Linked DNA regions of Rhodopseudomonas palustris. The protein of the gene in region 2 interacts with the protein of the main gene of each other region in a pairwise test. Links are inferred from orthologs where the notes say so. Each region holds a gene or a part of one and is shown on either strand. Other genes may lie near its edges. The genes, in order: HZF03_RS04875 and ileS.

Region 1 (8,035 bases), 3.7 Mb from region 2 along the record:
AGCGGCGTATAGGGCAGCATCACGCCGACCGCATCGAGCGCGGGCGCAACCGACGGCGCCAGCGCACCGCGATCGCGCATCAGCACGATCGGCCGCTCGACCGACGACACCAACGCGCGCTCGGCCTCGGTCGCGATGACGATGCGATCCAGCGAAGCTTCGGACGCAACCATCACGGCGAACGGCTTGGCGTCGCGGCCTTTGCGCCGGCGCAGCTCGACGACGGCGGCTTCGCTGGTTGCGTCACACAGCAGATGATAGCCGCCGAGACTCTTCAGCGCGACAATCCCACCGTCGCGCAAGCAAGCGACGATCTCCTCGATCGGATGGCTGAGCTGCGGGCCGCAGCGCGGGCAGGCGATCGGCTCGGCGTGAAAGCGGCGGTTGTGCGGATCCAGATAGTCGCGACGACAATCCTCGCACATCGTAAAGCCGGCCATCGAGGTGTTGGCGCGGTCGTACGGCAAGGCGCGCGTCAGCGTGTAGCGCGGGCCGCAATGGGTGCAGTTGACGAACGGATAGAGATGAAATCGGCTCGCCGGATCGAACAGATCGTCGAGGCAGGCCTCGCAGGTCGCCGCATCCGCCCCAATTCGCGTGGTCACCGCCCCGCCGCGGCTTTCGGCGATGCCGAAGTCCCGGTCGCCGCGCGCCCGAACCGTTTCGGTCTCGATGGTGTCGACCCGCGCCAGTGGCGGCGCCTCGCGGCGGAGCGCGACCAGGAACTCCGGCAGCGCCGCCCCTTCGACTTCGATCAGGACGCCGTCAGCATCGTTGGCGACGAAGCCGCCGAGCTGGTAGCGATGCGCCAGATGGTACACGAACGGCCGGAAGCCGACGCCCTGCACCGCGCCGCGGACGCGCACCCGGGCGCGTTCGGCGGCGGCGGTGAGCGGCGCGGCCGGCTGCATCGCGCTACTCGGCAGCGTTGGCGGCGGCCCGCACCGCGGCCGCACGCTTGCCGATCCAGGCGTAGAACGCCGCCAAGCCTTCGCCGGTCTTGGCCGACACCGTCAGCACTTCGATGGTCGGGTTGACGCGCCGCGCATATTCGATCGTCGCGGCAAGATCGAAATCAAGATGCGGCAGCAGGTCGATCTTGTTCAGCAGCAGCAGCTTCGCGGCCGCGAACATGTGCGGATATTTCAGCGGCTTGTCTTCGCCTTCGGTAATCGACAGCACCACCACCTTGTGCGCCTCACCGAGATCGAAACCGGCGGGACAGACCAGGTTGCCGACGTTCTCGATGAACAGCAGTCCGCCCTCCTGGCGCGGCAACTGATCGAGCGCGTGGCCGACCATGTGGGCGTCGAGATGGCAGCCCTTGCCGGTGTTGATCTGGATCGCCGGCGCGCCGGTGGCGCGGATTCGCTCGGCATCGTTGGCGGTCTGCTGATCGCCTTCGACCACCGCGATCGGATACTGATCCTTCAGGTCGGAGATCGTCTTCACCAATAACGACGTCTTGCCCGAACCCGGACTGGAGACGAAGTTGAGCGCGAAGGTGCCGCTCGCCGCCAGCCGTGCGCGGTTTTCCGCCGCGTAAGCGTCGTTCTTGGACAGGATATCGCGCTCGATCTGCACGATCCGCGGCTGCGACAGGCCGGGGATGTGCACGCCGGCAAGGCCGGCACCAAAATCGATGCTGCCGCCCGCCGGCGCATGCACATGGCCATGGTCGTGCCCGTGATCGTGGTGATGATCATGGCCGTGGTCGTGATCATGCGTGTGCGGATGCGCGTGATCATGATCGTGGTGATGGTGGTGATGATGAGCGTGACCGTCGCCGTGAGAGTGGCCATGGCTGTGCGGATGGTCGTGACCATGACCCGGATCCGCACTGGCATCGCCGCATCCGCAAACCGTACACATCAATCGACCTCCAATTCCCTGATCCGCAATTCTTCGCCGGCGGTGATCTGCAAGTGATGGCCGCCGCAATCCGGGCACGGCGCATCGCGCTGCGCGATCGTCACCGTCTTGGCGCAGTCCATGCACCAGGCGGCGCCGGGCATTTCGAGGATTTCGAGCCGCGCATCGGCCGCGATGCCGCCATGCGCGACCGCCGAGAAACAGAACCGCATCGCCTCCGGGTCGACATGGCCCAGCGCGCCGATCTCCAACCACACCGCGCGAACCCGCGAAAACTGCTGCTCGCGCGCCTCGCGCTCGATGATTTCGATCATGCTCTCACACAGCGCCATCTCATGCATCGGCAGCCTCGCGAAAACGAACGTCGAAGCCGACGCAGGGATCGAACGCCGCGACCAGCCGCTCGACCAGGCGGCGATCGGCTTCGCTGGCCTGCAGATTCGTCCCGACCAGCGCGCGGGCGAGCGGACCTTCGGGATGAAAGTTCCACTCGGTTGGAGCCAGGATCTCGAACTGCCGGATCGCTCCCTCAGCATCGAGCGCGATCAGGTGATACAGCCGGCCGCGGGCACATTCGACGGCGGCGAGGCCGATGCCATCGCCAAGTGGTGCGCTCTGCACGACTGCAGCGGTGTCCACGTTCCCGCGCCGCACCGCGCGTAGTAGCTCAGGCGTCGCGGCGATCTCGATCAGCCGCGCCAGCAACCGGCCGAAGAGGCCTGATCCGAACGCGGCGACAACCGGGTGATGCGCATTGCGTGCGAGGGCACCCGTCTCCGGCACGCGGCCTGCCAGATCGGGACGCACCGCGAAGGACGGCCCCAGCCCAGTTAGTCGCTCGCCGATCACGAAATCATCCGCCGCGGTGAGCGGATCGACCGAAGCTGCACCGAATTCGGCCTCAGCCACGAGCTGGCGGTGAAGCTCGGCCATTAGCGTATCCGAGCCGAGCCAGCGCCGGCAGGCGGCGGCATCCGCAAACGAGCCCGGCGCCAGACCGAGTGCTTCGAGCCCCTGCGCGATGTGGCTGATCGCTTCGTCGTCGAGCGGAGCCGCCGGATTGCTCGGCCGCGCGGCAATCATCAGATCGCGCAGCTGATGAGTGAGGGCGGGAGATCCACCGCCGCCGAGCAACAGCATGGTGCCGCGCAATAGCTCGATCATGCGCTCCGCCAGTACCGCGCTGGCCTGTGCCGCGACGACCGCTGGCGATAGCGAGGTGCCGCGTGCCGCCGCCAGCGCTTGAGCCGCCGCAACGCCCTGCGCCGATGCGCACAGCGCGAACAGCCGCGGCACCAGCGCGACGATCATCTCGCCGGACTTGCCTTGCGCCAGCCGGCGGATGCCGATCGGTCGGCGCGCCGTGATGTCGAGCCGAATGACGCGATCGCCGCGGCGGACGATTCCGACCTCGATGCGATCCTCGCCCGGCGCCGCGGTCATGGCTGCCGCTCCATCCAGGCGCCGCGCAGCAGGCCGCGGCGATCAAGCGTAGTCGTTATCTTGCTCGGAGCCTGAGACGGCGACGTCTCGTCTGCAACCTGCTCGGCTTCGAGCACCGCGGCGAGCGCCGCCTCGGCAGCCGCTTCCACCGCCGACTGATCGGCGAAGTCGAACATCGGCGAGAACAGCGAGCAGCTTTCGATTCCGCCGATGCCGTCGAGCTGACCGACGGTGAACTCCAGCGCGCCGACCGGCAGCACGCGCGTCACTACCTCGCCCTGGCTGCGTCCGGCGGCAGTGGCAGAATCGAGCGGCAGCCGGACCAGATTCATGAACCACGGCGTGACGATCACCCCGAACGCATGGTCGTCCAACGCGCGGAAGCCGACCGCAGCGACATCGAGCGCGGGATTGAACACCGGCAGATCGCGCATCGCCGGCACCGCCGCGCGGTAGATCGCCGCCACCGCCTCGCCCGCGGCGAGCGCTTCGACATCGCGGTGCGCTGCGACCTCAGCGGTCATCGTCCAGCCTCAGGAATTTGACCGGCGGAGCATCGCAGGTCGGGCAGCACCAATCCTCCGGCAGGGCCGCGAACGGCGTCCCCGGCGCGGCACGGCCGAGCGGATCGCCTTCGGCCGGGTCATACACGGTCCAGCACACGCCGCATTCCATCCGGGTACGTGGATCGGTCTCGCTGTCGTGAGACGTGGCGAACTCGGTCATCGGAAGTACGCCTCGATGATTTCGCCGAGCCGTTCGGCTGAGTCCTGAAAGTCCTCATCGGCGGCACGCACGGCAGCCGGCACGTCGCCGATCTCGATGGTATCGAGGATCGGCGCATCCATCGCGTTGAGGAACTGCACCGACCAGACATAGCGTGCGCCAGTCGCCAGCACGCGGCAGCTTCCATAGCCGCGCGACCACAGCTGGATCGCGCCATTGCCGAGCGTCGCGGCGAGGTGATCCATGTCGGCTTCGTTCATCGGCAGCAGCGTGAAGTTGATCACGTGCGACGGCTGGCCGATCTGATGCGCCGCCATCCGCTCGCGGATTTCAGCCAGCACCGGCTGCACGTTCATCGCGCCGGCGGGCGGCGCGGTGATCTCGATGTCGGGCGCGGGAAAATCCTGCGCGGCACGGCTGACGATCGCAGGAATCGAGCCAATTTCCAGATAATCGCGCGCCGGTCCGTCGGCGTCGCCCTCGATCCGCACCCGCCACAGCCCGGCAAGCACCGATTCCTGCACCTGCGCGACGCGGCGATCGGGCAGCGCGACGATGCCGGAGACTTCCCCTTCACCGAGGATGTCGTCGAGCAGGCTGCGCTCGGTCTCCGACAGATGATCGATCGACAAGAGCGTGGTCGGCGCGTCGACACGCTGCGCGGCGAGCGCTTCGGCGAGCTGCGTCAAGGTGCCGGCGAGCAGCGGGCATTGCCGCGTCAATTCCTCGCCGCCGCGGGTCGCCAATGCGGAGATCGCGCCGGCGCCGGTGACGCCGAAGCGCCCGGCATCGCCCGCGCCGATCGGCAGCAGCGTCATTTCGATGTCGTCACTGTCCGGCTTGGTCCAGTAGCCCACTCTCATGACTGCAGCTCCGCATCGCCACGCTGATCGACCTCGGCCAGCATCGCGCCGATCTGCGCCAGATAGCTGGACCAATCCTGGATCTTGGCGATCACGCCGAGCGTGCGCTCCGGCTGCACCACCGCCAGGCTCGGACACACCGCGACGCCGAAGCGCACCATCAGGTCGCGCTCGGCCTCGGCGGCGACTTCGGCCGCGACCAGCCGGCCCGGAAACGCATTGATCAGTTCGGGCAGCACCACCGCGAGGTCGGCCGCCTCCGGAAAGCGCACCGCATCGCCGCGAAAGAACAGCACGACGATCTTGCCGGAGTGGGCGATGAAGTCGTCGACGGTGGCTTCGTCCACCAATGTCGGTGCATTTGGCCGCGCAGCCGCGCGCGCGAGCGAACCGCTCATGTTTCCTCCACTCCCGTTCCGGCGCTTGTTGTTTTCGCCGTCGCTAATTGAGCAAGCGACGTGCCAGCCGGAGATTGCCCTGAATTGGCAGCAAACTAACCATTTTGCGATCGGTTGTGACCAATCGCCCGCTGCCAAGGCGGGCCTATGGAAACATAGTAGCCGGCAGGTGGGAAGTAGACTTGTAGATGACGTGCGTTGATGCGCGAACGGATCGCAACTACTGCGGGTCGCGGCGCAGATGCTCGGGCAGCTCGGGCTCGCGATCAATCAGATCGGCGAACAAATGTTCGAACGGCTTGCCCTCCAGCGCAGCGGCGACGCCGTCCAGCGCATCGTCGATCAGCCGCGCCTCCTCGGCATCGAGCCGGCGGATGGCGCTGTCGATGAACACCAGAAGCTGATCGCCGGGGACGACCTCGCCGATCAGCATGGTCGAGACGCTGCGATGCTCGCCGCGGCGCACACACAGCGCCGAGCCCTCCTCGGTCGAAATCACCGTCATCGGCAGGCCGACGCACATCGCCGCAAACTCGCCGGACGCTTACAGCGGGAGCGCGAGCGCGACACCGGCCGCCGCGATCGCACCGCCGGCGAGGCGGATCGACGGCGCCGGTGCAAACCGCGGCAACGCGGCGCCGAGCGCGAGGCCAATGCCGTGCAGCAGCGCAGTGGCGGCGACGAAGCCAACCCCATAAGCAAGCGGCTGCGCCAGCGCAGGCATCTCGGCGCCGTGGGCGAAACCATGAAACAGGCCGAACAGCGCCACCGCCGCGGCGGCTGCGAGCGTCGGCACCCGTACCGACAGCGCCACCAGCACGCCGAGCGCGATCACCGACAGCGCAATCATCGGCTCGACCGCCGGCAGCGATACGCCGGACGCGCCGAGCACGGCGCCGCACGCGAGCAGCGCCACGAAGCTCGCCGGCACAATCCAGCGCGCCGCGCCGCCGAGCGACCACGCCCACAGACCGACCGCCACCATCGCCAGCAGGTGGTCGAGGCCACTGAACGGATGCACGAAGCCGGCAGCGAAACCGTCCGCCGCCATCAAGTGAACGCCGGTGTGGGCCTCGGCGAGGCCGGACAGGCCGAGCAACGCAATCAGGGCAGTGCCGGCGCGGAGCAGATGAGTCATGCGGTTTCCTCGCTCAGATCGTGGGAGATGCGGCGGCTTCGCGCCGTTCGTAATGATCGTGGTCGATATCATTGGCCAGCAGGGCGGCACCTTCGGGTAGCGGTGTCGCGCGCGGCGTCACGGCCACGCCCCACTCCGCCAGGATCGCGCAGGCCAACGCCAGCGACTCGGCGATGCGGCTCCGCACCGGCTCGGTCAGCGCTCCGCCCCAATCTTCCAGATCGAGCGGCTGGCAGCCGATCAGCGCCAGCTCGCGTGGCGCGGCGCCGAGCAGATCGGCGGCGCTCAGCACCTCCTGGAAACCGGTCTGATGCAGGCTCATCTTCTTGGCGCCGGTGAATTTCGGCACTTCGTCGCCGCGCACCAGCTTCAGCGTGCCGGGCTCGAGGCCATAATCGATCGCGTCGAACACCAGCAGGTGGTCGTGGTCCTGCAGGAAGTTGACGAGGTAGAGCCCCTGGGTGCCGCCATCCAGCACGGTGACATTGGCCGGCACATCATAGGCCCGGTGAAACGCTTCGACCGCGCGCACGCCGAAGCCTTCGTCGGCCCACAGGATGTTGCCGATGCCGAGGATCAGGACGCGGGGCGCATCTGTCATTGAGTCCTCACGTTTCAATGCGTCATTGCGAGGAGCGAAGCGACGAAGCAATCCAGCTCCGTGCACCGCACCTCTGGATTGCTTCGCTGCGCTCGCAATGACGGGGAGAAACCCACTTCAACCAACCTCAATCCGGCAGATCGTCGCGGAACAGGCGCTCGCCGGAGATGATCGACGAGATCATGCTCTGGCGGCTGAGGATGTCCTCGCGCACCGCGGCGTAGATATGCACGATCACGAACACCACGATCGCCCACATCCCGAGATGATGCACGGTGTGCAGATCCTGGCTGTTCGGGAAGATCCAGAACATGAAGCCGAACATCTTGTACTGCCAGCTGTCGATACCCTGCCCTTCGGCGTACAGCGCCATGCCGCTGCACATCATGAAGATCATGAACAGCATGAAGGTGAACATCGCCACATGCGCCAGCGGATTGTGGCCGATGTACTTCTTCGGATCCTTGACCAGGAAGGCGTACCATTTGAACTCGTAAATCATGCCCCACCACCAGGTCCGGTTGGTGATCGGCATGTAGAACAGCTGCTTGGAGTATTTGTTGCCGACGATCGCCCAATAGGCACGCAGAATGAAGAACACGATCAGCGTCTGTCCCGACGCGAAGTGGATGAAGCGGATGTAGCCCATCTGGAAGCTGGCGCTGGCCTCGCCCGGCACTGAGGGCGGCGGCGAACCGATCAGATAGCCGGTGACGCATAGCGCCACGATCAACAGCGCGTTGACCCAGTGCCAGAGCCGCACCGGCGCCTGATAGACATAGACCGTCTGCAACGACCGGGCGCGCTCTCCGGCCGAGTCGATGGCGCCCTGGACCCGTGCGATTTCCGTGGTCATCGTCGCCTCCCCTGCGTCAGCTGACCTTGACCTGTGCCATTTCCTGACCGTCCTCGCTCATCACGTGGGTCGAGCAGGCGAGGCACGGATCGAACGAATGCAGCGTGCGGATGATCTCCAGCGGCTGGTTGGGGTCGG
Region 2 (10,248 bases):
GTATCAGGTTCGGCTGGGCCATTGGCCGAGCCGGCCTGGGCAATCTGTAGCGTCGGCGGTTCGAAGCCGTGGAAGTGACCGAACGCGGCGGCGAACTGCAGGGCGAGCGCGATCAACGCCAGCCGCGCGCCCCACCGGATATTCGTCCGCACCCAATCCATGCCCGCCGAAGCCCCTCGCATCGGCGGCGTGTCCCCGCTCAGCCGATGTTATAAAGTAACATTGCGGGAAGACGCCGCACTGTCAACGGAGCTGCCGCGAATGGCCGCCCGGGTGTGGCTTTTGCGCACGACTTGCTCGGCCATTGGCCGAGCAAGTCGTCTCATTTGCTCTTGAGCAGCAGCGCCTTGAGCTTTTCGATGTCGACGATGTTCATCTTCAGACCGCCCGGCATGACGATGTCGCCCGGCTTCTGGCCTTCCTTGCACGGGCTCAGCCACTTCGCCTGCAGCGTCATGTGGCCCTCTTTCGGCAGGCCCGGCAGCGGCTTGTCGGTGTTCGAGGTGACCTCGACCGTATAGGCGGAATTGAAGTCGCCGGTGACCACGGCGTGAGACGTGGTGTTCATGCCGGCGATGTCGCACACCGAGTCGGTGACGTAGCCGGTGGCGGTCTTCTGGGTCTCCTGCTTGGAGCAGGTCTCGTTCGCCATCGGCTGCAACGAGGAGGTCATCCGCTTGTCGGTCGCCTCATCGGTGCAATGCAGGATGGTGATGTCGGATGCGGCGCCGCCACCCGGCCGCGCCATCTTCAATTCCCACAGGCCGGCCTTGCGGGTCGGCAGCTCGATTGCCCCCGCCGCCGCGGGCAGCAGCAGCGGCAACGCACACAGCCAGATGGCGCGGCGGAGCCTCATCGGCGTGGCTCAGTACTTGGTCCGCAGCGGCCGCTCGTCGGCGCCATACGGCACCCAGCGGCACGCGAACGAGATGTAGCCGCCGTAATTGGCCTGCACGCCGAGCAGCTTCACCACCTTGCCGTAACGGGCGCAGTGATCGACCGCCATGGCGCGGACGTCGGCATGGCCGATCAGATTGGTGGAGATGATCCCGCCGGTATCATTGCCCTTGAACGGCGGCACATAATCGGCGCGCGCCGCCGTGCTCGCCAGCACCGCACCCAGAACGGCCAAGCCGGCAGCCCCCATCAATCGCATCGTCGTCTCCCTCTCTCGATGTATTCGAGTCTAGAACGCCGCCATGAGAATGGAAAGAACACGGCCGCGTTCCGCGTGGGGTTCTGCCGAGGTGTGGCCGGCCCGCACTTGACCTCGGCATGGCTTCGCGGCACCGTCCGCCGCATCGAATTCCGGTGGATGAGCCATGCGATTCATTTCGACGTTGAAAACGCCCGTCGCCGCGGTCGCGGCCCTGCTCGGCCTGTTCGCGCTGGCACCCACCGCTCAGGCGGCCAATCCGCTCGAGATGAACTTCTGGCTGTCGGGCCCGCGCTATGACGGCAACCTGCCGCCGTGCGAAGCGGCGCTGCCGTCGATCACCCACCAGTTCGCCGAGAAGGAAGGCAACTTCTGGAATTCGGATCTGCGCATCACCGCCTATGCCAAGATCCGCGACGTCGCGTTCCGCCCCTGGCAGAGCGACAACATTCCGCGCCGCTTTTGTGCCGCCGACGCGCTGTTGAACGACGGCAAGACCCACCCGGTGTACTTCTCGATCATCGAAGACGGCGGTCTGGCCGGCTTCGTGGATGGCGTCGAATTCTGCGTCGTCGGCGTCGATCGCAACTGGGCGTTCAATCCGGTCTGCAAGGCCGCCAAGCCCTGAGCGGCGTGCCGCGCTGAACCGCAGCGCCATCGACCATTTGCGTTCTTGAAACGTTCCTGAGTCCTGGTAGGCTTTTCGCACCTCCAGCAGCAGGGCCCTGTCACATGCTTGGATTTCGACGTCGACGACGGTCGCTGATCGCCGCCTGCGCGGTGGTCGGGGCTCTGTTCACCTCGGCCGGAGCCGAGGCTCAGGACCGTCGCCAGAATGCGCCCGGCGCGTTCGATTTCTATTTACTGGCGCTGTCGTGGTCGCCGTCTTATTGCGAGCAGGCGTCCGAACGCGGCCTCAGCGGCCGGTCGCAGCAGCTGCAGTGCGGCGGGCGTCCGTTCGCTTTCGTGGTGCACGGGCTGTGGCCGCAATACGAGCGCGGCTTCCCCGAATATTGCGAGCGTCCGGCGCCGCGGCTCGATCGCCGCATCGTCGACTCGATGCTCGACCTGATGCCGGCGCCGGGGCTGATCTACAACGAGTGGGACAAGCACGGCACCTGCGCAGGGCTGTCGCAGCGCAGCTATTTCGAGCAGATCCGCAAGGCCCGCGCCGCGGTCCGGATCCCGCCGGATTTCATCGATGCCAAGGAGCCGCGCACCGTCACGGCCGACGAGGTCGAGGCCGCCTTCATCAAGGTCAATCCGGGCTTGTCGAACTCGGCGATTGCGGTGATGTGCGACCGCAAGCGGCTCAGCGAAGTGCGGATCTGCATGAGCAAGGATCTGCAATTCCGGGCCTGCGAGGAAATCGATCGCCGCGCCTGCCGCCGCGACCAGCTCGAAGTGCCGCCGCTGCGCGGCGGCTGAGCCCACGGCGCCTCGCTTCAGGCAGTCCCCGAAGGTGTCCCAGGCCGCACGATGGCTTGACACCGCGCGCGGCTCCGCGTCACGGTCCGGGTCCCTCCTGAATGCGATGAACTGAATCCCAAATGACAGGCTTTGCCGTAATCCGCGACGATACGCCGACGGCCGTGATCCCCAAGGGCGCGGTGGTGGCGATGGGCAATTTCGACGGCGTCCACCGCGGCCATCGCGCCGTGATCGGCGCCTGCCTGGACATGGCGCGGACCAAGAAGGCGCCCGCTCTGGCGGTGACGTTCGAGCCGCATCCGCGCAAGTTCTTCAGCCCCGACGTCCCGCAATTCCGGCTCACCGACGAGACCGCCAAGCTACGGCTGCTGGCGGGGACCGGGCTCGATGGCGCAGTGATCCTCAGCTTCGACGCCCGTCGCGCGTCCACCACGGCGCATGATTTCATCCAGCATGAGCTGATCGGCCGGCTCGGGGTGCAGGGCATCGCGATCGGCTACGATTTCCACTTCGGCAAGGGCCGCGGCGGCTCGCCGTCGATGCTGGTGGCCGAGGCGCCGTCGCTCGGGATCGAGGTCGACGTCCAGCCGCATGTCGATTTCGGCGACCATCCGGTGTCGTCGAGCGCGATCCGCAAGTGCCTGGAGGAGGGCCACATCGCAGCCGCGACCGAGATGCTCGGTGGGCCGTGGTTTGTCACCGGCGAGGTGATCCATGGCGACAAGCGCGGCCGCGACCTCGGCTACCCCACTGCCAATATCCGGCTCGATCCGCAATGCAGCCTGAAGCACGGCATCTATGCGGTGCGGGTCGGCCGCGGCGGTAGGCACTACGACGCGGTGGCGAATTTCGGCCGCCGGCCGACCTTCGACAACGGCGCGCCGCTGCTCGAAGTGTTCGTGTTCGATTTCAACGAGCCGCTGTACGGCGAGACGCTCGACGTCGCCTTCATCGCCTTCATCCGCGACGAGGAGAAGTTCGAGAGCATCGAGGCGCTGATCCGGCAAATGGACGACGATTCCGCCCGCGCCCGCGCGGCACTCGCCGCCGACCACGGTGCGTTCCCCAAGCTCGGCGCGCTGCGATGAACCGGACCGAGAAGGAAAAGATGCTGGCGGGCGAGCTGTATCGCCCCGGCAGCCCGGAGCTCGCCGCCGACGAGGCCGCCAACAAGGCCTGGATCGCCCGCTACAATGCTTCCGGTGCGCAGCCGGTGGCGGAGCGGCATGCGCTGCTGACGGAGCATTTCGGCCATGTCGGCAAGGGCGCGGTGGTGCGGCCGCCGTTCTTCTGCGACTGCGGCTACAACATCTTCGTCGGCGACAACGTCTTCCTCAATTTCAACTGCGTGATCCTGGACATCATGCCGGTCCGGATCGGCGACCGCACCCAGATCGGCCCGGCGGTGCAGATCTATGCGGCCGACCACCCGCGCGACGCCGCCACCCGCCGCGATGGCCTGGAATTCGGCCGGCCGGTGACGATCGGCAACGACGTCTGGATCGGCGGCGGTGCCATCATCCTGCCCGGCATCAGCATCGGCGACGGCGCCGTGATCGGTGCCGGCAGCGTGGTGACCCGCGACGTCGCCCCCCATGCCATCGTCGGCGGCAACCCGGCCAAGCCGCTGGGGAAGGGCGGCCAGACGCAAGGATGACCGCCGCGGGGCTTTGCGATCCTGCGACCGCCTGCTAATGAATGCCCGCATGTCTGCACGGCGCGCCATCATCAGCATTATCGGCCCGGCTTCCGCCTGAGCTTTGAGTTCGGCGCAAGACCGGGACCCGTCTCACTATCATCGCGATCGATCGCGTCAGCGCCTCTTGACCCAGAGCTTCCATGTCCGACAAGCCCAAGACCGACGCCGCCCAGAGCGGTAACGACTATTCCAAAACGCTCTTCCTGCCGCAGACGGAATTTCCGATGCGCGCCGGGTTGCCGCAGCGCGAGCCGGAGCTGCTCAAGCGCTGGGAGGAGATGGACCTCTACGGCAAGCTGCGCGAAAGCGCCCGCGGCCGCGCCAAATTCGTGCTGCACGACGGCCCGCCCTATGCCAACGGCAACATCCATATCGGGCATGCGCTGAACAAGATCCTGAAGGACGTCGTGACCAAGAGCCAGCAGATGCTCGGGTTCGACTCCAACTACGTGCCCGGCTGGGACTGCCACGGCCTGCCGATCGAGTGGAAGATCGAGGAAGAGAACTACCGCTCCAAGGGCAAGCCGAAGCCGAACTTCAAGGATTCGGCCGCGATCATCGCGTTCCGCAAGGAGTGCCGCGCCTACGCCGACAAATGGCTGAACGTGCAGCGCGAGGAGTTCAAGCGGCTCGGCGTGATCGGCGACTGGGATCATCCCTACGCCACGATGAACTACGCCGCCGAGGCGCAGATCGCCCGCGAACTGATGAAGTTCGCCGCCAACGGCACGCTGTATCGCGGCAGTAAGCCGGTGATGTGGAGCGTGGTCGAGAAGACCGCGCTCGCCGAGGCCGAGGTCGAGTACGAGGACTACACCTCGGATACGGTGTGGGTGAAGTTTCCGGTCAAGACCGGCGATGCGTCGACCAAGGACGCCAGCGTCGTGATCTGGACCACGACGCCCTGGACGCTGCCGGGCAACCGCGCGATCAGCTTCTCGTCGAAGATCGGTTATGGCCTGTACAAAGTCACCGATGCGCCGGCTGATAATTGGGCCAAGACCGGCGACCTGCTGATCCTCGCCGATGGGCTCGCCGAGAGTGTGTTCAAGCAGGCGCGCGTCGTGGCGTACGAGAAGGTCTCGGACGTCGGTGCCGACGTGCTGAAAGCAAGCGAGTGCGCGCATCCGCTGCAGGGACTCGCCGGCGGTTATGAGTTCACCGTGCCGCTGCTCGACGGTGATCACGTCACCGACGACACCGGCACCGGCTTCGTCCACACCGCGCCGGGCCACGGCCGCGAGGACTTCGATATCTGGATGCACAACGCCCGCGCTCTGGAAGCGCGCGGCATTTCGTCGGTCATTCCCTACACCGTCGATGAGAACGGCGCGCTCACCGAGCAGGCGCCGGGGTTCACCGGCAAGCGGGTGATCAACGACAAGGGCGAGAAGGGCGACGCCAACGAGGCGGTGATCCAGGCCCTGATCGCGCGCGGCGCGCTGCTGGCGCGCGGCAAGCTGAAGCACCAGTATCCGCATTCGTGGCGCTCGAAGAAGCCGGTGATCTTCCGCAACACGCCGCAATGGTTCATCGCGATGGACAAGGACATCGTCGATGACGGTGTGGCGAAACCCGGCGACACGCTGCGGGCCCGCGCGCTGCAGGCGATCTCGGTCACCCAATGGGTGCCGCCGGCCGGCCAGAACCGCATCAACGGCATGATCTCCGGCCGCCCCGACTGGGTGATCTCGCGGCAGCGCGCCTGGGGCGTGCCGATCGCGGTGTTCATCAAGGACAAGGGCGACGGCTCGGTCGACATCCTGCAGGACGAGATCGTCAACCAGCGCATCGCCGAAGCTTTCATGCAGGAAGGCGCCGACGCCTGGTACGCCGAAGGTGCCGCCGAGCGCTTCCTCGGCGATCGCGCGGCCGAAGGCTGGCGCAAGGTCGACGACATTCTCGACGTCTGGTTCGATTCCGGTTCGACCCATGCGTTCGTGCTCGAAGACGCGCAGAACTTCCCCGGCCTCGCCGGCATCCGCCGCAAGGTCGACGGCGGCGCCGACACGGTGATGTATCTCGAAGGCTCGGACCAGCATCGCGGCTGGTTCCATTCGTCGCTGCTGGAGAGCTGCGGCACCCGCGGCCGCGCGCCCTATGATGTCGTGCTGACCCACGGCTTCACGCTCGACGAGCAGGGCCGCAAGATGTCGAAGTCGCTCGGCAACACCACCGATCCGGCCAAGGTGATCGCGTCGTCCGGCGCCGACATCCTGCGGCTGTGGGTGTGCGCCACCGACTACGCCGACGATCAGCGCATCGGCCCCGAGATCCTCAAGAACGTGGTCGAGACCTATCGCAAGCTGCGCAACTCGATCCGCTGGATGCTCGGCACGCTGCATCACTATAAGCGCGACGAAGCGGTGGCGTTCGCCGACATGCCGGAGCTGGAGCGGTTGATGCTGCATCAGCTCGCCGAGCAGAGTGCGACGGTGCGGGCCGCCTACGCCGAGTTCGACTACAAGACCGTGGTGGCGTCGCTCGCGGCGTTCATGAACACCGAGCTGTCGGCGTTCTATTTCGACATCCGCAAGGACACGCTGTATTGCGACCCGCCGTCGTCGCTGGCCCGCAAGGCGGCGCTGACCACGATCGACATCATCTGCGATGCGATCCTGAAATGGCTGGCGCCGGTGCTGTCGTTCACCGCGGACGAAGCCTGGAGCATGTACCGGCCCGACGCCGAGCCGAGCGTTCACCTGACGCTGTTCCCGCTCGACCTCGGCGAATATCGCGACGACGCGCTGGCGAAGAAATGGACGCTGATCCGCGCGGTGCGCCGCGTCGTCACCGGCGCACTGGAAGTCGAACGCGCCGCCAAGCGGATCGGATCGTCGCTCGAAGCCTCGCCGATGATCTATCTGCCGGAAGCATTCATGGGCGATATCTTCGACGTCGACTGGGCGGAGATCTGCATCACCTCGAACGCGATGGTCGAGATCCTGCGCGGCAACGACACGCCGCCGGCGGACGCCTTCCGGCTGCCGGAGCTGGCCGACGTCGCCGTGGTGGTCGAGCGGGCGCAGGGCACCAAATGCGCACGGTCCTGGAAGATCCTCTCCAGCGTCGGTTCCGACGCCGAATATCCCGACGTCTCCCCCCGCGACGCCCAGGCGCTGCGGGAGTGGAAGGCGCTGGGGGGCGCAGCGGCTTGAGCGGCGTGCATCCTCACCCACGCCCGTTATGGCCGGGCTTGACGCCAGTGAGTGCGGCAAGGCCAAGCCGATGACCGATGCCTCGTCTCAACATGACCGACACGGCGTATGGGTCCCCGCCTGCGCGGGGACGACGCCTCGTCGTGCCGCGAGCTCATGCGCATGACCCCCGCCCGTCTCGGCGTCCTCGCCGGCATCGTCGCTCTGGTGCTCGATCAGGTCACCAAGCTCTGGCTGCTGTATGGGTTCGAGCTGGCGCGGAAGGGCGTGGTGCAGGTGCTGCCGTTCTTCGACCTGGTGCTGGCCTGGAACACCGGGATCTCCTACGGCTGGTTTTCCGGGCAGGGACCGACAGGCCAGATCTTGATGCTGGCGTTCAAGGCGGTGGCGATCGTGGCGCTGGCGATCTGGATGGCGCGCTCAACCACGAGGCTTGCGACCATCGGTCTCGGTCTGATCATCGGCGGGGCGATCGGCAATGCGATCGACCGGCTGGCCTATGGCGCGGTGGTCGATTTTGCCCTGCTTCACGCTGAAATCGGCGGTAAAATCTACAATTGGTACGTGTTCAACATCGCCGACGTGGCGATTGTTGTCGGGGTGGCGGCCCTGCTGTATGACTCCCTGATAGGGCTACCCGCCGCAAAAGCGCCCTGATCCCGGCCGATACCGACCGCGCGGAATTGGGCCTGCTTCCGGGTTGCGGCCCGATCGCAAGACGTGAATAGGATCAACGCCATGCGCCAGACCGACAGCCGCCTTCCGAAGCTGGAAACGTCCACCGCCGCGCTGCTCCGCACCGCCCGGCTGACCGCCGTCGCGCTCGGGATTGGGCTGGTGCTCTCCGCAGGTGTGGCCCGCGCCCAGGACGACGAGGACGACAGCACCTTCGAAGAGAAGGTGATCAAGGGTCTGATGTCCGGTATCGGCGCCACCAACATGGACAATTCCGGCATCGACTATCGCGAGCGCTCGCCGCTTGTCGTGCCGCCGAAGCTCGAACTGCCGCCGCCGGAAGCCACCGCCGCAGCCGCGCCGGCGCCGAACTGGCCGAAGGACGCCGATCTGCAGCGCCGCAAGGAAATCAAGGCAGCCGAAGCCAAGGCCAAGCCGAATCCGTGGGAATCGGCCCAGCCGCTGACGCCGTCGCAGCTCAAATCGGTCCGCGCCGACGCCGCCAAGGGCGGCAACGATCCGATGCAGCCCGGCAACCAGCAGAACAATCCGATGCTGAGCCCGTCTCAGCTCGGCTTCAACGGCTCACTGTGGAACGTGTTCGGCGGCAGCAAGACCGAAACCGCGACCTTCACCAGCGAGCCGACGCGTGAGAACCTGACCCAGCCGCCGTCCGGCTACCAGACGCCGTCGCCGAACTTCGCCTACGGCACCGGACCGAAGGAAGCCCTCGGCAGCAAGCGGATGGACATCATGTCGGGCAAAGAAACCAGCAATTGAGCCTGGTTGCCGTCCGTCCCGCTTCACCACGGCCGGCCGCATCGCGCGGCATTCCCATCTCTCGTTCCGTCGACAAGCGTGCACGTCAGTGCCGCTGCCGATGGCTTGCGCCTTGCCTTCGGACAGGCGCTCGGCCTGATCCGTCCTCCAGCCTGGATGATGCCTGATATGACCGCATCCGCCGTCTTGCGCCGTCGCCCGCTCGCCGCGCTCGCCGTCCTTGCCGCCGTGGTGGTGGGAACGCCCGCTGCGGCGCAGACCGTCACTGCCGCGCCGCCCGCGACCTTCACGCTGCAGAACGGACTTCGGGTGGTGGTGATTCCGGATCACCGTACGCCGGTGGTGACCCAGATGATCTGGTACAAGGTCGGCTCCGCGGATGAGACGCCCGGCAAGTCGGGGCTGGCGCATTTCCTCGAACATCTGATGTTCAAGGGCACCGAGAAGCATCCGGCCGGCGAGTTCTCGCAGACCGTGCTGAAGATCGGCGGTAACGAGAACGCGTTCACCTCCTACGACTTCACCGGCTACTTCCAGCGCGTGCCGCGGTCCCACCTCGAACAGATGATGACGTTCGAGGCCGATCGCATGACCGGCCTGGTGCTGAAGGACGAGAACGTGTTGCCGGAGCGCGACGTCGTGCTCGAAGAGTACAACATGCGGGTCGCCAACGATCCGGACGCGCGGCTGACCGAGCAGATCATGGCGGCGCTATATCTCAACCATCCCTACGGCCGGCCGGTGATCGGCTGGCATCAGGAAATCGCCAAGCTCGATCGTGAGGATGCCCTGGCGTTCTATCGCCGGTTCTACGCGCCCAACAACGCCACGTTGGTGATCGCCGGCGATATCGAGGCCGATGAGGTTCGCCCGCTCGCCGAGCGGATCTATGGAACGATCCCGCCGCAGCCGGCGATCCCGCCGCAGCGCATCCGCCCGCAGGAGCCGACGCCGGCGGGGCCGCGCACGGTGACGCTCGCCGATCCGCGCGTCGAACAACCGGCGGTGCGGCGCTATTACCTGGTGCCGTCGGCCCACACCGGCGCCAAGGGCGACAGCGCCGCGCTGGAAGTGCTGGCGCAACTGCTCGGCCATGGCAGCAATTCGTATCTGTACCGCGCGCTGGTGATCGACAATCCGCTGGCGATCACGGTGGGGGCCAACTACCAGGGCAATGCGCTCGACGACAGCTACTTCATCGTCGCCGGCACGCCGAAGCCGGGTGTCGATTTTGCGGCGATCGAGAAGAAGATCGACGAAGTGATCGCCGACGTCGTCGCCAACCCGGTTCGCTCCGAGGACCTGGAGCGCGTCAAGACCCAGCTGATCGCCGCCGCGGTCTATGCGCA

The links.
Region 1: the proteins of ileS (region 2) and HZF03_RS04875 interact in binary tests that used the Escherichia coli proteins (3 or more experiments, as listed by UniProt). The link is inferred for Rhodopseudomonas palustris from one-to-one orthologs.

The regions. Positions count from the first base shown.
Region 1 is NZ_CP058907.1:1,051,611-1,059,645, reverse strand. What follows is about bases 5,248-8,035. They hold HZF03_RS04875 (HyaD/HybD family hydrogenase maturation endopeptidase), read right to left. Parts: upstream 7,042-8,035; coding sequence 6,454-7,041; downstream 5,248-6,453. Other genes in these bases: HZF03_RS04865 (nickel-dependent hydrogenase large subunit), read right to left, coding at 7,914-8,035; cybH (Ni/Fe-hydrogenase, b-type cytochrome subunit), read right to left, coding at 7,169-7,897; HZF03_RS04880 (HupE/UreJ family protein), read right to left, coding at 5,847-6,440; HZF03_RS04885 (HypC/HybG/HupF family hydrogenase formation chaperone), read right to left, coding at 5,523-5,825; HZF03_RS04890 (thioredoxin domain-containing protein), read right to left, coding at 5,248-5,302. Outside these bases: carbamoyltransferase HypF, read right to left, coding at 1-911; hydrogenase nickel incorporation protein HypB, read right to left, coding at 916-1,872; hydrogenase maturation nickel metallochaperone HypA, read right to left, coding at 1,872-2,213; HZF03_RS04910 (nickel-dependent hydrogenase large subunit), read right to left, coding at 2,206-3,315; [NiFe]-hydrogenase assembly chaperone HybE, read right to left, coding at 3,312-3,839; HZF03_RS04900 (rubredoxin), read right to left, coding at 3,829-4,041; HZF03_RS04895 (hydrogenase expression/formation protein), read right to left, coding at 4,038-4,904; more of HZF03_RS04890, read right to left, coding at 4,901-5,247.
Region 2 is NZ_CP058907.1:4,781,985-4,792,232, reverse strand. Bases 4,058-7,644 are described here. They hold ileS (isoleucine--tRNA ligase), read left to right. Parts: upstream 4,058-4,426; coding sequence 4,427-7,444; downstream 7,445-7,644. Other genes in these bases: lspA (signal peptidase II), read left to right, coding at 7,607-7,644; HZF03_RS21915 (sugar O-acetyltransferase), read left to right, coding at 4,058-4,244. In the rest of the region: HZF03_RS21945 (hypothetical protein), read right to left, coding at 1-182; HZF03_RS21940 (DUF3617 domain-containing protein), read right to left, coding at 323-856; HZF03_RS21935 (hypothetical protein), read right to left, coding at 866-1,156; HZF03_RS21930 (hypothetical protein), read left to right, coding at 1,323-1,784; HZF03_RS21925 (ribonuclease T2 family protein), read left to right, coding at 1,889-2,584; HZF03_RS21920 (bifunctional riboflavin kinase/FAD synthetase), read left to right, coding at 2,707-3,675; more of HZF03_RS21915, read left to right, coding at 3,672-4,057; more of lspA, read left to right, coding at 7,645-8,101; HZF03_RS21900 (hypothetical protein), read left to right, coding at 8,183-8,899; HZF03_RS21895 (M16 family metallopeptidase), read left to right, coding at 9,068-10,248. UniProt on the Escherichia coli protein: Catalyzes the attachment of isoleucine to tRNA(Ile). As IleRS can inadvertently accommodate and process structurally similar amino acids such as valine, to avoid such errors it has two additional distinct tRNA(Ile)-dependent editing activities.